DNA from 3 places in the Microbacterium foliorum genome. Region 3 is predicted to be linked to each of the others. Evidence: predicted binding sites of a transcription regulator. Region 3 holds the regulator's gene; each other region holds the start of a gene.

What was found. The regulator LexA, encoded in region 3, represses DNA repair genes until DNA is damaged. The targets are predictions, from matches to a motif close to TCGAACANNTGTTCGA.
Region 1: DXT68_RS15775 (HNH endonuclease signature motif containing protein) is a predicted target of LexA. The motif match lies at 1,996-2,011, and genes of this name have one in related genera.
Region 2: DXT68_RS15235 (HNH endonuclease signature motif containing protein) is a predicted target of LexA. The motif match lies at 2,983-2,998, and genes of this name have one in related genera.

Annotation. Positions count from the first base shown of each region.
Region 1 covers NZ_CP031425.1:3,359,275-3,364,348, forward strand. Annotated here, with positions in the region: gene DXT68_RS15770 (cation diffusion facilitator family transporter) at 1-347, shown strand, start outside; gene DXT68_RS15775 (HNH endonuclease signature motif containing protein) at 395-1,966, opposite strand; gene DXT68_RS17295 (MarR family winged helix-turn-helix transcriptional regulator) at 2,163-2,741, opposite strand; gene DXT68_RS15785 (winged helix DNA-binding protein) at 2,847-3,509, shown strand; gene DXT68_RS15790 (DUF2283 domain-containing protein) at 3,622-3,840, opposite strand; gene DXT68_RS15795 (hypothetical protein) at 3,842-4,318, opposite strand; gene dcd (dCTP deaminase) at 4,320-4,925, opposite strand; tRNA gene DXT68_RS15805 (tRNA-Gly) at 5,018-5,074, shown strand, end outside.
Region 2 covers NZ_CP031425.1:3,232,297-3,237,370, forward strand. Annotated here, with positions in the region: gene DXT68_RS15220 (enoyl-CoA hydratase/isomerase family protein) at 1-595, opposite strand, end outside; gene DXT68_RS15225 (ATP-binding cassette domain-containing protein) at 717-2,330, shown strand; gene DXT68_RS15230 (hypothetical protein) at 2,412-2,861, opposite strand; gene DXT68_RS15235 (HNH endonuclease signature motif containing protein) at 3,009-4,283, shown strand; gene DXT68_RS15240 (glutamate-1-semialdehyde 2,1-aminomutase) at 4,435-5,074, opposite strand, start outside.
Region 3 covers NZ_CP031425.1:2,356,224-2,361,297, reverse strand. Annotated here, with positions in the region: gene DXT68_RS11130 (S9 family peptidase) at 1-1,624, opposite strand, end outside; gene lexA (transcriptional repressor LexA) at 1,660-2,346, opposite strand; gene DXT68_RS11120 (LysM peptidoglycan-binding domain-containing protein) at 2,628-2,990, shown strand; gene DXT68_RS11115 (histidinol-phosphate transaminase) at 3,059-4,153, shown strand; gene hisB (imidazoleglycerol-phosphate dehydratase HisB) at 4,150-4,767, shown strand; gene hisH (imidazole glycerol phosphate synthase subunit HisH) at 4,764-5,074, shown strand, end outside.

The sequences.
Region 1 (5,074 bases), 1.0 Mb from region 3:
TGCTCGGGTCGCCGCAGATCCAGCGCCTCACCTACCTGCACATCGAGTACGTCGGACCGAATCGGCTGTTCATCGTCGCCGAGGTGGATCTCGCCGGCGACGCCCGCGAACACGACGTGGCCCGCCGCCTGCGCGAGATCGAACAGCAGATCGAGGCGCACCCGGTGGTCGAGACCGTGGTGCTCTCGCTCTCCGTGGACGACGAGGATTCGCTCGCCTTCGGCACCGACGCGGCCGGCACGGATGCAGTCGGCACCGACACAGCCGGCACGGATGCAGTCGGCACCGCCACAGTCGGCACGGATGCAGCCGGCGCAACGGACGCGACCTCGGGCACGCAGCCGTAGCCGTAGCCGTAGCCGTAGCCGTAGCCGTAGCCGTAGCCGTAGCCGCATCATCCGGCCCGCGCGAAGACCGGAGCCTTCTGCGCATCCCTCACCTTTCGTACCCGCTCTGCACTGCTGAGTCTCGGGGTTCGCCATCGTCGGTCGGGGTCCCACCACGCCGGCCCCCGCACCTGCGGGATGCCGTCGTTCATGCGGATCTCCCACCCGGACTTCCCCAGGGACCGGTGATGCCACCAGCACAACGGCACACCGTTATCCGTATGCGTCGGACCACCCTTCGCATGCTCGGTGACGTGATGGATCTCACACCATGACGCGGACACGTGACATCCCGGGATCAGACACTCCCTGTCACGGGCGATGATCGCCCGGCGTTGATGCACGGTGAAGACCCGATCGGTGGTCGTGATCGCGATGATCCGCCCCTCCTCGAACATCACCCGCTGGATCGTCCCCGCGCACCCGACATGGGCAGCGACGCTCACCGGCAACTGTCCCCAGGCGCCGCTGACGCTCGCACGCCCGGTGCCCTCGGCGAGGTCCTTCGCATCGACCGTCACGACCAGTACAGGGGCGGCACCACCGAGCGTGGGCATGTCCCGGTGGCGGGCAGCGATCGCCAATGCCGCGGCGAGCGCGTCATGTCGCTTCTGCGCAGCCGTGCGGTCGTCGATGACGCCGCGTGGATCGGAGTTGTAGGGGTCATCATCGACATCGCCGTCTGCAGCATCGCCGTCTGCAGCATCGCCGTCTGCAGCATCGCCGTCTGCAGCATCGCCGCCCGCAGAATCGCCGCCTTCGAGGTCGACGTCTGCAGCATCACCGTCGTCAGAATCGACAGTGAACACCACGCCCCGCGAGGGCGGGCCATCGCCCTTGGGGTTGTTCATCGCGTCGAGGATCAGCTCGAACTGCGCGGCGACGTCGGGCGTCAGATATCCCTTGATGGAACGCAGCCCGTCGCGCACCCGGCCGAGGGTGATGCCGCGTCGGCGCGCAGGCTCGTCGCCGGGTTCGTCTCCATCGGGGTCGAGCAGCACGGCCAGCGTCTCGGCGAGGAGCGTCAGCTCGTCGATCGTGGGCGCCGGGCCCTGGATCTCGTCGCCTGGACCGGCCTCGGGGTCGGGTCTGATGCCGCGCGCCGCACGCGCAAGGCAGATGTCGGCGTCGAGCCGATCATCGACGCCGATGCGGTGAGCGATCTTCTCGAGCGGCTCGGTCGCAGCGAGCATCCCCGCGACGCTGAGGGCTCCGTCGAGCATCGCCTCTCGCAGCGCCGGCCACCGCGCCGGCAGCCGATCGCCGGACACCAGGTTCACGTCCCGTCGCACCAGGTCGACGGCCGCCCCGACGCGCCTCGCGCCGCGCATGTCTGTCAGGAGGGTGCGCTGGAGCAGTTCGTTCTGCGTCCGGCACCCGGTGGAATGAGGGAAGTCGACAGCATCGCCACTGGCGATCGTCTCGACCACGACGGCCTCGACCCGCCGGAACGCTGCTCCTGCCGCCCGCAGCACCTCGACCCGTTCGGCGTCGGACAATCCCGCGAGCGCGTCATCGGACAGCACCCGATCGAGGTCGGCGACGACCTGATCGACAATGCTGCGAGTGCGGGATGGCATGTCCCCATACAACCCGGGGCCACCGACATTCGAACGGCCGATCGAGCACTTTTCATCCAGATCAGAAGCATATTCCGGAACACCGCAGGAGCGTTCCGGAATGCCGATCTCGAACGCCGCACGTCACCCTCGACACAGGTCGTCACCGAGACGCGATCGCCCCCGACTCCGATCGCCCCGAACCCCGATCGAGCGCTCAGCTCTCCCAGTTGTCGGCAAGCTTGTTCAGCAGCGCCGCGAGCTGCTCCCGCTCGTCCGCGGTGAATGCGGCGAGCGCCTTGCTGAGAGCCTCGCGTCGCTCCCCTCTCATTCCACGGGCGGCCGAGCGGCCCTCGTCCGTGAGCGCGATACGGGTGCGCCGCGCGTCGTCCGGATCCGCCTCGCGCCGCACGAACCCGTGCGCGACCCCCTGCTGCACGAGCCGCGATGCGCGCGGCTGATCGACACCGATCGCCGCACCGAGGTCGCTCACACTCAGGGGGGCGGATGCCGCCGCGAGCGCCTCGAGCATCCGCATCCGAGCCGGCCCCCCGAAGCGCCCCGACGGATCGTTCATCCACGGCGGCATGCCGGGACGCCCCGAGTGCCCGTGCCCGTGCCCGTGGTCGTCGTCGTGCACGCCATGCTCGAAGTGGTCGGAATGCGGGCCACCGTGCCACCCGCGCGTCGCGCCCATCCCGCGGGGGCCTCGACCGCGTTCGCCCGGACGACGTCCGCGCAGGCGGGACAGGGCGCGGGCGATGGCCTCGGCGGGGTCGTTCTCTTCGGCGCTCACCCGTCGATTTTACATGCGACTTGACATGCATCTGAACTGCATGTCACACTACATATACATGCATCGTGACAAGCACATGCTCCATGACATACAAGGACTCACCTCATGAACACCTCTGACACTCAGAACACAGACAGCACCTCCCGCCCATTCGGCTTCTGGATCACGGCGGTCGACCGCCTGATGGCCGCCGAGTTCGCCTCGGCCTTCGAGAGCGAGCAGGCGAGCCGCCGCGACTGGCGGATCCTCAACGTGATCGACGGCACGGCGCCTGCGCGCCGCCCGCTGAACGCCCACAAGCTGCACGGTCTCGTGGAGCGCGGATGGGTCGTCGCCGACGGCGACGGCTGGACGCTCACCGCCGACGGTCGCGCAGCCAAGGAACGCCTCCAGGGCATCGTCGACGGCATCCGCGCCAAGGTCACCGACGCCGTCTCGCCCGACGACCTCGACACCACCCTCGCCACACTCGAGCAGATCGCTCGCGCGTTCGGCTGGGACGAGGAGACGCCGCTCCCCCGAGGACGCGGCCGTCGCCACGGCTTCGGACCCCGCCGCTTCGGACGCGGGCACGGCTTCGGCCCTGGACACGGTTTCGGCCCTGGACACGGCTTCGGGCGCGGTGGCCACGAGCACGGCGACCACCGCGGCCACGGCTTCGGTCCTGGCCATGGCCACGACCGAAGTGACCACCGCACCGCGCGCGCGGCGCAGCACGCCTACGAGCGCGGCTTCGACGCCGGGTTCTCCCGCGGTCGCGACGCCTGACCGCATCCGATCACCGGAACGCGCCGTCTGACCCCGGTCAGGCGGGGCTTTTCCGCGTGTGCGCGGGGCAACGGCGCAGTCTCAGACGAGACCCGGTCGCGACCCCGTTCCCTCACTGACCGCGGACATCCTCCGGCCGGAGCAGGCCTGACGCGCCGAGGATCTCGACCCCGAGCAGATGACCGTCGCGATCGAAGTCGAGGAGGAGTTCGCCGGAGATACCCTCGGGCAATGCCACAGACACCTGCCTCGCCGCCTCGCCGGGCCGGATCGGGCGCCCGATCGTGGCGTAGGCCGCGTCGACCTCGGGGTCGTAGGTGAGGTCGCCCACGTCACCCGAGCCAGGGCGCGGCGGCAGACGGGGCGGTCACGACACCGGCCGACATTCCGAGCGTCGTCGTGCCGAGGTAGATCGCGCCGACGATCGCCGCGACCAGGATGACGATCAGGAAGGCGAAGATCACGAAGGTCAGCGCGCGGTATCCGCCGGACGTGGGAACTTCCGGCGCCACCGACGGCTGCGCCCAGTCGTCCGCGACCGGAGCCGGCTGCTCGCCGGTGAGGATCGCCGGCTTCGGCCGTGACCTGCGGGTCGCCGGAAGCATCGCCTCCGGAGGGGGCGGTGGGATCACGACATCCGGGACGGACGACTCCGGAGGGGGCGGCGGGATCACGGCGTTCGGAACCGCACCCTCCGCGGGCGGCGGCGGGATCTCCGCATCCGGAACCGCACCTTCCGCGGGCGGCGGCGGGACGACGACGTCCCGCGGGTCGGTCGGAATCTGCCGGTCGCTGTCGTCGCCGCTCATGTCAGCCTCCTACGGCTCCGACGTCGGTCGTGCCGACATCGGTCTTGTGGAAGTTCTGGAACGAGCGGGATGCCGTGGGTCCGCGCTGTCCCTGGTAACGGTTGCCGTAGGGCCCCGAGCCGTAGGGGTTCTCGGCCGGGGAGGTCAACCGGAAGAAGCAGAGCTGGCCGATCTTCATGCCGGGCCACAGCTTGATCGGCAGCGTGGCGACGTTCGCGAGCTCGAGGGTCACGTGGCCGGTGAACCCCGGGTCGATGAATCCTGCGGTCGAGTGGGTGATGAGGCCCAGCCGTCCCAGCGACGACTTGCCCTCGAGGCGTGCCGCGATGTCATCCGCCAGCGAGACCTGCTCGAAGGTCGCGCCGAGCGCGAACTCGCCGGGGTGCAGGATGAACGGCTCGTCGGGGTCGACCTCGATCAACCGGGTGAGCTCCGGCTGATCGACCGAGGGATCGATGAACGGATACTTGTGGTTGTCGAAGAGGCGGAAGTAGCGGTCCAGCCGCACGTCGATGCTCGACGGCTGGATCATCTCCGGCTCGTGCGGATCCAGACCGATGTGGCCGGATGCGAGTTCTGCTCTGATGTCGCGGTCGCTGAGAAGCACGGCCCCAGCCTAGTTGCCACACCCGGCCGGCACTTTGGTCGTGACGGAACGTACGGGTAGGCTGGCGTCACCTGCTCCTCGGATGCGGGTGCGGGGCTGTAGTTCAATGGCAGAACTTCTGCTTCCCAAGCAGATAGCGCGGGTTCGAT
Region 2 (5,074 bases), 880 kb from region 3:
GCAGGGCATCCAGCCGGTCGGAGGGCACGAAGTGGTCGGCGAATCCGAGCAGCACCGCGTCGGCGCCGCTCATGGTGCCGCCGGTGAGTCCGAAGTACTCCCCGAACCGCCCCGGCGCGCGCCCGAGCAGCCATGTCCCCCCGACATCCGGGGTGAACCCGATGCGGGTCTCCGGCATCGCGAGCTTCGAGCGTTCCGTGACGATGCGGATCGACGCGTGTCCCGAGAGCCCGACGCCGCCGCCCATCGTGATGCCGTCGGCGATCGACACGATCGGCTTCGGGTACTCGGCGATCATGGCGTTGAGCGCGTATTCCGCGCGGAAGAACTCCGCAGCCTCGTCCGCGTGACCCGCCACGATCTGCGCGTGCAGCCCCCTCACGTCGCCACCGGCGCACATCCCGCGCTCGCCCGCCCCGTCGATGACGACGATCTGCACGTCGGTGTCGTCCCGCCACGCCTCGAGGGCTCCGGCCAGCAGCCGGACCATGCCGAAATCGAGCGCGTTGATGGCCTCGGGCCTGTTGAGAGTGAGCCTGCCGAGGGCGCCGTCGGTGCGGACGAGGACCCGGGGGACGTCGAGGGTATCGGTCACGGGTGCCAGGCTACCCCGTACATTCGGCCTTGCCACGGCGGCCGTTCGTGGGGTAAATACGCGATCCGGCGGCTTTTCCGGCAGGATAGACAGAACTGCCCACTGCAACGAGAGGTCGCAGATGCCCGACGGACAGGTGCTGGAGTTCACGCACGTGACCAAGCGCTTCAATGACGTGACGGCGGTGTCCGACTTCTCAGCGCGAGTCGAACCCGGCGTCGTCACCGCTTTCCTCGGCCCGAACGGAGCCGGAAAGACCACGACGCTGCGCATCCTCCTCGGTCAGGTGCGCGCCACCAGCGGAACCGCGACGATCGGCGGTGTCGCATTCCCCGACCTGCGCCACCCGCTGCGCACCATCGGATCGGTCCTCGAGGAGACGGCCTACCGCCCCCGCCGTTCGGCCGCGCGCCAGCTCACCATCGCGGCCAAGGCGAACGGCATCCCGCTCTCCCGCGTCGACGAGGTGCTCTCGCTGGTCGGCCTCGAGCAGGAGGCCGAAGGCCGCATCGGCAGCTTCTCGCTCGGCATGCGCCAGCGCCTGAGCGTCGCGCACGCCCTGCTGGGCGACCCGGGCGCCCTCGTCTTCGACGAGCCGGCGAACGGCCTCGACCCCGAAGGCATCCGCTGGATCCGCCTCCTGATGCGCCGGCTGGCCGACGAAGGTCGCACGGTGCTCGTCTCCTCGCACGTCCTGAGCGAGGTCGAACAGGTCGCCGACAACGTGCTCGTGCTCTCGAAGGGCCAGCTTATGCTCTCGAGCGGCATCGAGACGCTCGCCGATCCGTCGGCCGGATCCGTGGTCGTCGACGCCGCCGATCGCGCCGCGCTCACCGCCGCGCTCTCGGCCGGCGGGCTCGAGGTCGAGGTGCTCCGCTCCGGGCTCACGGTGCGCGGAAGCGATGCCGGCACCGTCGGTGCGATCGCGGCATCGGCCGGGATCGCGCTCAGCACGCTCGTGCAGCGTGGACCCACCCTCGAAGACGTCTTCATCGATCTCGTGCGCGGCGGCCGGTTCGACCCGCGCACCGACGCGGCGCCCGCGGCGATCGAGGCGCCTGCCGCCGTCGAGGCGCCTGAGGCTGTCGCGACACCTGTTGTCGAGACGGATGCGGTCGAGGCGGATGCGGTCGAGGCTGATGCGGTCGGGGCTGATGCGGTCGAGACGGCTGACGACGAGACCGACGTCGCGGGCGCAGCGTCCGCCGAGGAGTCGGCGCCTGCCGAGCCCGAGGCGCCTGCCGAGGAGTCGTCAGCCGAGGAGGAGGACGCACCCGCCGAGTCCGCCGAGGATGCGGCGTCAACCGGATCCGAGGCACCTGCCGAGTCCGCCACCGCACCGTCTTTCGATGAGATCCTGTTCGGCACGACGCCGGCGACTACTGCAGACGACGAGGCGGAGGACGACGACCCGCGGTCCGCAGCCGTCAGCTCCATGCTCGCCCAGGCGGCTCGGGCCTATTACGAGGACGAGCCGAAGGAGTACCCGCTCGAGAACGCATCGAGTGAGGACAGCGTCGTCGAGAGCATCGACGAGACTGCGTCCGAGGGTGCTGCGCCCGAGGGTGCTGCCGACGAGGGTGCTGCCGACGACCACGAGCACGCCGAGGACCACCACTCGGAGCACCAGAACGATGCTGCCCAGAACGAGGCGGACCAGAACGATGCTGCCCAGAACGAGGCGGACCAGAGCGACGACTCGGAGCAGGACGACTCCGAGCCTCATCGTTACTGAGACCTGACGAGAACGCCCTCCACGCCGCACGGCGATGGAGGGCGTTCCTCGTTCATGAGGGAGTCTCGGCGCTCCCCGGCCTCACGCCGGACGCGGGCGGATCACCGGACGTCGGCTGCCCTTCGACACGGGGACCGGTGAGGTGGCGACGATCTCCTCGACATCTGCGGGCTCGTCCGTCACGTCGAGCCTGAGTGCCTGAGTCAGTGCGAGGCCGTGGCTCGTCGTGAGGATCAGCCGCCGATACTGCTCATCGCCGACGAGGTCGACGACCACGCTGGGTCGGCGTCTGCGGATCAGCACGAAGTCGGTGCTGCCGGCGGCCTTCCACGTTCCGGCGGCGAGGATGCCGGGAATGTGCGTCCCGGGATTGGGCACTCCCCGAAGCCACGTCCACGCGTCGTCGATCAGCTGCACCTTGGCGATGGTCTCCCGCTCGATGCGGAGATTGTCGCGGTGAAAGCTCGCAGCCCGCTCGATCGGCGAGAGCACGACCTCGAGTCGCGTCTGATCAAGCAGCAACGTCACCATGAGTCCAGTCTGCCAGCGGCACCCGCCCAGATGTCTGTGTCTTGCTCACAGGAAGGCAACGATCCCTTGTCGGTTCCCACGTGTTCACGTCTTTCTCCCATTCCGATGTTCCGCTCGACCTTCGAACAAATGTACTAGAATCGGAGTATGACCTCGACCACCGACCTCAGCATCGAGCAGCGCCGTGCACTGCTCGATGCCTGGGTCGAGAAGCGACGTCAGATCGCCCGACTGGAGGCGGAGGCGTCCGACATCCTCGCCGAGCGGATGCGGCTCTGCACGGCCGAGTCCGACGAGCACCCCTACCACCGCGACGCGATCCATCGATCGATGGTCGCGGAGTACGCGGCCGCCGGGCGGATGAGTCAGGGCAGCGTCGAGTATGCGCTCACCGACGCGGGGTTCCTCGCCGACGGCCACCATCCGCGCGTGCAGGAGGCGTTCCGAGCCGGAGCGATCTCGGCCGCGCATGTCCGCGAGATCGTGCGGGCGGCCGGAGTGGTCCGAGAGGCAGTGAACAACAGACGGACCGACCCCGATGTGCTGCCCTTCTACGACAGCGCGGCCGTCATCGTCGCAGAGCATGAGACACCGGCCCGCACCCGCGCGCAGATGCGTGAACTCGCCGCTGCGCTCGCCGACTCGACGACGGTTGAACGTCATGAACGAGCCGCATCCGAGAGGACCGTCACCGTGCGTTCTGCTGACGATGGCCTCTCTGTGATGACCGTCGTCCTTCCGGAGTATCTCGCCACAGCGATCCACGACCGTCTCACCCGGTTGGCGCGAGTGGTGATCGCCGGGCGGAGCGGCGCGGAACCGCGCTTCGAGACGACGGACTCCCGCACCATCGACCAGGTGCGCACCGATCTCCTCATCGACCTGCTTCTGGCCTCCGACCCGAGCGCGGCGAACGGCTCGGGTCTCGACAGCATCCAGGCTCGGATCCAGGTGACCGTCGCGGCGACGACGCTCGCCGGGATCGATGACCGTCCTGCCCACCTCGACGGACACGGACCGCTGCACCCCGACGTGGCTCGCGACCTCGCAGGACGCAACGGCGGGTGGTCGCGTCTGTTCCTCGATCCGTCCGGACTCGTCGCGGAGACGGACGCCTATACGCCGACCGAGTCGATGCGGCGATTCCTGCGAGCCAGAGACCAGCACTGCCGATTCCCCGGATGCAGAATGCCGGTGCACCGATGCCAGATCGACCACACGTTCGATCATGCGAAGGGCGGCAGGACCGAGATCCACAATCTGGGTCATCTCTGCGCGACCCACCACGTACTCAAGCATCCCGACGTCGGCGATGACCATCGGTGGACCGCCCACCAGCTCCCGGACGGAACCATCGACTGGCGCAGTCCACTCGGACGCACCTACCGTGATAGTCCGCCGCGCCGGGTCATGTTCGTATGACGACCCGAGACGGCCGCATGCCGGTCAGTGCGAAGACGGTCGCATGCCGGTCAGTGCGAAGACGGTCGCGTGCCGGTCAGTGCGAAGACGGTCGCGTGCCGGTCAGTGCGAAGACGGTCGCGTGCTGGTCAGTGCGAAGACGGTCGCGTGCTCACGCCGTCGCTGCGGGCGCAGCGACGGCGGCAGCGGCGCGAGCGGCGATCGGCAGCGCCGCTTCGATCCTCTGCAGCTCCTCTTCGCGGTGTGCGGCGGTGAGGAACCATGCTTCGAACACACTCGGCGGCAGGGCGACGCCCTGCTCGCGCATCGCGTGGAAGAACGGTGCGTAGCGGTACGACTCCTGTGCCAGTGCGTCCACGTACGTGCGGGGCGCCGACGCGCGGAACGACGCGCTGAACAGGCTGCCGGCGTGAGCGACGGCGTGGGTCACGCCGGCATCCGTGAGCGCGGCATCGAGCGCCGCCGAGACCCGGGCGGCCGCCGCATCGACCGTGGCGTAGACCTCGGGGGTCGCGAGCCTCAGCGTCGCGAGACCCGCGGCGACCGAGAGCGGGTTACCCGAGAGGGTGCCCGCCTGATACACAGGGCCGAGGGGCGCCAGCATGTCCATGACGTCCGCGCGTCCGCCGAGAGCAGCCAGGGGCATCCCCCCGCCGACGACCTTGCCGAAGGTGATGATGTCGGGCAGGTACTGCTCCCCCGCTGCCGCCTGCAGACCCCAGAATCCCGCCGGGTGCACGCGGAAGCCGGTCAGCACCTCGTCGAGGATCAGCAGCGCGCCGTGCGCGTGC
Region 3 (5,074 bases):
GGGGAGACCTCTCGATGTAGAGGTCCTCCGCTTCAGGCAGCGGTCCGACGAGTCCCTCGATGTACGGGGCCTCGAAGTCGTGCGAGTGCGCGCTCAGCATCCGCAGATCGGTGACGCCGTAGCGGCTGATGCCTGCGGCGAAGGTTCCCCCGCGCACGAGCGCCGAGAGCACCGTCCAGCCCCCGGCGGAGCTCCCGCGGATCGCGATGCACGCGGGATCCGCGAGACCCGCATCGGCCAGCCCGCGCGCCGCGGCGATGACATCGTCGACGTCGACGATGCCCCATCCGCCGTCGAGACGCTCACGGTAGGCGCGCCCGTAGCCGCTCGACCCGCCGTAGTTCACGTCGAGCACGCCGATGCCGCGGCTCGTGTAGAACGCGATCGCAGAGGATGCGGCCCCCGTCACATGCGCGGTCGGTCCGCCGTGCACGAGCACGAGATACGGAGGCAGCTCGCCCTCGGGAGCCGTGGCCTCGGGGTGAGCGGGCGGGTAGGCGAAGGCGTGCACGGTGCCGTGAGCGCCGTCGACCACGATCTGAGATGCGGGCGGCATCCAGTCGCGATCGACCGGTCGGCCACCCGCGACCGTCGTCACGACACCGCTGTCCACATCGACGCACCAGACACCGGATGCGGCACGGGAGCTGTCGCCGGAGAGCAGCACACGCGAGCCGGAGACGTCATCGACGCTGACGTGGCCGTCGGCGGGGACGTCCAGCCGGCGCATCCGTCCATCGTGGTCAAGGGCGGCGACCTCGTCGCGGCCCTGTGTGCGTACGAGGACGATGCGGCCGTCCTCCAGCGGCCGATACCAGCGGTTGCCCAACACCCAGAGCCCATAGCCGGTGTCGGCGTCGTCCGTCGCCTCGCCGACGCCGACGGGCTCGCCCTCGGGGTCGAGGTGGTCGAGGCGCTGACGGTACAGGGCCCAGCGGCCGCTGGGGTCGTCGGAGAACAGGAGAGCGTCGTCGCCGTCCCACTCCGGCTGCAGTGCGGCCAGGGTCGGGAGAACGACGCGTCGGGTGCCGTCGGACACGATGAGAGACGCCTGCTGCCAGGGCATGCGCTGAGCGGACCATTCGACCCAGGCGATGCGCGTGCCGTCGGGGGAGAGAGCGGGATGCGCATAGAAAGACGGGCCCTCCGCGACGATCGAGAGTCTCGCGGAGTCCTCCGCGGCCGAGCCGTCCACCGGGATCTCGATGATCGCGCGCCGATGGGGTTCTGACGTCAGGTCCTCGCGCACGGCGAACAGCCGCCCCTGCTGCACGCGAAGGCCGCCGTGGGCGGGGCCAGGCGACGTGAGCGGTGTCGGGGCGTCGCCCGGACTCATCCGGTGCACACGCTGCGTGTCCGCGTCGACGAAGTACAGGGTCCCCGCGGCGTCGGCCGTCCACGCACCGCCGCCGTACTCATGAACGCGGGATCGGGTGCTCCACGGCGCCGGCAGGATCTCTGCGCCCGAGGTGCTGCGCACGGTGCGCCGACCACTCTCGGCCGGGACGCTCTCGCCCCACCAGATCTCGTCTCCCACGAACACGGCGCCGTCGAAACGCGGTGAGGATGCGGCTACGGATGACGGGGAGAAGGGCGATGGCCAGGTACCGAACGGCGACGACATGGAACGAGCCTACGGCGCGTCGGAGAAGACCGCCGTCACACGGCGCGGAGCACGGCGACGACCTTACCGAGCACGACCGACTCGTCGCCGAGGATCGGCTCGAAGGCGGAGTTGCGGGGCAGCAGCCACGTGTGGCCGTCGCGGCGGCGCAGGACCTTGACGGTGGCCTCGCCGTCGAGCATGGCGGCGACGATCTCGCCGTTCTCCGCGCTGTTCTGCGAGCGGATGACCACCCAGTCCCCGTCGCAGATCGCGGCGTCGATCATCGATTCGCCCGAGACCTTGAGCATGAACAGGTCGCCCTTGCCCACGAGCTGACGGGGGAGGGGGAAGATCTCCTCGACCTGCTGGTCTGCGGTGATCGGGACTCCCGCGGCGATGCGGCCGACGAGCGGCACCAGTGCGGCGTCGCCGACGGGGGTCGCGACGTCGTCCGGATTCTCGGTGCCCGAACCGGGGAGGTCGATGAGGACCTCCATGGCGCGCGTCTTGCCGGGATCGCGGCGGAGGTAGCCGCTGAGTTCGAGCTGGCCGAGCTGATGCGTGACGCTCGAGAGCGACTTCAGCCCCACCGCGTCTCCGATCTCGCGCATGCTCGGCGGGTAGCCGTAGCGGCTGATCGATGTCTGGATGACCTCGAGGATCGCCATCTGCTTCGGGCTCAGGCTCTTCCGGCGACGCGTGCGGGGGGCGTCGGACTCGGGGGCGGCGATGTCGCTCATGGTGCTCCTCAGGTGTGCGATCCGGCGTCTCAGTTCGAATGTCGGAGGCCCGTGGTGGGGTGTTGTTATCGAAACCGTATCCGAGAATCACCTCGATCTGGAAGATCTGTTCGAGCGTGTCGAGGGATTCGTGGCCCGGTTTTTCGAAGAACGCTTGACAGATGTTCGAATTCGAAGATAACTTCGGAACGTAGCTTCGCATTCACGGCTCCCGGCCGAGTCGCGAATGCGAACGCTACGCCACCTTCACCGCTCACGCGGTAGATGCAGAGGAGTACGACATGAGCACCATCACCTTCAGCAACGCAGCCATCGTCTCGCCCCGTGCGGCGACGAAGCTCCGGCTGACGGCACGTGGCCGCCGCGTCGTGCTCGCTCTGGCCGCAGTGCCCCTCGCGGCGGGCATCGGGTTCGCCGCGCTGAGCGGCGGCAGCGCCATGGCCTCGGGCGAGCAGGTCGCGACCGCATCTTTCGCCTCGGTCACGGTGATGCCGGGCGACACCCTCTGGTCGATCGCCGAGTCGGTGGCGCCCGGGGCAGACCCGCGCGAGGTCATCGGAGACATCACCCGCCTGAACGCCCTCCGCAGCGGCGCGCTGCAGATCGGCCAGGAGCTGGCGATCCCCGCACAGTACTCGGAGTGAATCGCGGCCGCACAGTCGACCGCTCATTCACCGTCACCTCGGAGTGAGGCGGTCGCGCGCGGCCTACCATGGGAAGGGTGACTGCATCACTCGACGACCTCCCGCTCCGTGACGACCTCCGAGGGCTCACGCCCTATGGTGCCCCGCAGGCTCCGCTGCCGGTGGCGCTGAACGTGAACGAGAACACGCATCCGGTGCCCGATGCGGTGGCGAGCGACATCCTCGACGACATCGCCGTGGCGCTCCGCGACGTCAATCGCTACCCGGATCGTGAGTTCACGACGCTTCGCGATGGCTTCGCGGACTACCTCGGCCACGGCCTGCAGGCTGAGCAGATCTGGGCGGGGAACGGATCGAACGAAGTGCTGCAGCACATCCTGCAGGCTTTCGGCGGTCCCGGTCGCACCGCATTCAGCTTCGCGCCGACCTACTCGATGTACCCGCTGATCGCGCAGGGGACCGGTGCACGCTGGGTCGCAGGCACCCGTCAGCCCGACTACACGATCACCCCCGAAGAAGCGGCAGCCCAGGTGGTCGACACCGATCCGGACGTGATCCTGCTCTGCTCACCGAACAACCCGACGGGTACCCCCCTCGGACTCAACGTGATCGAGGCCGTGTACGAGGTAGCACGTGGCATCGTCGTGGTCGATGAGGCCTACCAGGAGTTCGCTCCGCGGGAGGCGCCCTCCGCGCTGACCCTGCTCGAGGGGCGCCCGCGACTGGCGGTCTCGCGAACCATGAGCAAGGCGTTCGCGTTCGCGGGTGCCCGCGTCGGATATCTGGCTGCGGACCCCGCGTTCATCGATGCGCTGCGGCTCGTCCGCCTTCCCTACCACCTCAGCGCCCTCACACAGGCGGCCGCCGTCGCGGCGCTCCGCAATTCCGAGGTCATGCTCGGTATGGTCGCCGAGATCGTCGAGCAGCGCGATCGCATCTCGGCGACGCTGGAGGCACTCGGCTACACCCCCCATGATTCCTGGTCGAACTTCGTCCTCTTCGGGGGTGTCTCTGAGCCTCGAAAGGTGTGGCAGCAGCTGTACGACCGCGGTGTTCTCGTGCGTGACGTCGGGATCCCCGGACACCTGCGCGTCACCGCCGGAACGGAGGCCGAGACCACGGCATTCCTCGACGCCCTCGCCTCGATAGGATCGGATTCATGAGCATCCCCGCCCCGACACACCGCACCGCCACGCGCGTGCGCAGCACGTCGGAGTCCACCGTCGAACTCGAGCTGAACCTCGACGGAACCGGATCGAGCCGCATCGACACGTCGGTGCCGTTCTTCGACCACATGCTGACGGCGTTCGCGAAGCACTCGCTCACCGACCTCACCGTCCGCGCCTCCGGCGACACGCAGATCGATGCTCACCACACCGTCGAGGACGTCTCGATCGTGCTGGGACAGGCCATCCGCGAAGCTCTCGGCGACAAGTCGGGGATCTCCCGTTACGGCGACGCCCTCGTCCCGCTCGATGAGGCTCTCGCCCAGGCCGTGGTCGACATCTCGGGGCGTCCCTACCTCGTGCACACCGGCGAGCCGGCCGGGTTCGAGCACCACCTGATCGGCGGGCACTTCACCGGGTCGCTCGTCAGGCACACGTTCGAGGCGATCGCCTTCAATGCCGGTCTGACCGTGCATGTACGTGTCCTCGGCGGGCGCGACCCGCATCACATCGCCGAGGCCGAGTACAAGGCGTTCGCTCGGGCCTTCCGCCAGGCGAAGGCCCTCGACCCGCTGGTCGACGGGGTGCCGTCGACGAAGGGAGCGCTGTGAGCGGCGCGCCCAGGGTCGCCGTCTTCGACTACGAGTCAGGAAACGTCCACTCCGCGGTGAAGGCTCTCGTCGCCGCGGGCGCCGATGCCGTCCTCACGCGCGATCGCAAGGAGGCGACGGAGGCCGACGGTCTGCTCGTCCCCGGCGTGGGGGCGTTCCAGGCTGTCCGTGAGGCGCTCCATGCTCACGGCGGCGACGAGATCATCGACCGGCGCCTCGCCGGAGGACGCCCCGTGCTGGGCATCTGCGTCGGGATGCAGGTTCTCTTCGCCCACGGGGTCGAGCGTGGACACGATGCGGAGGGGCT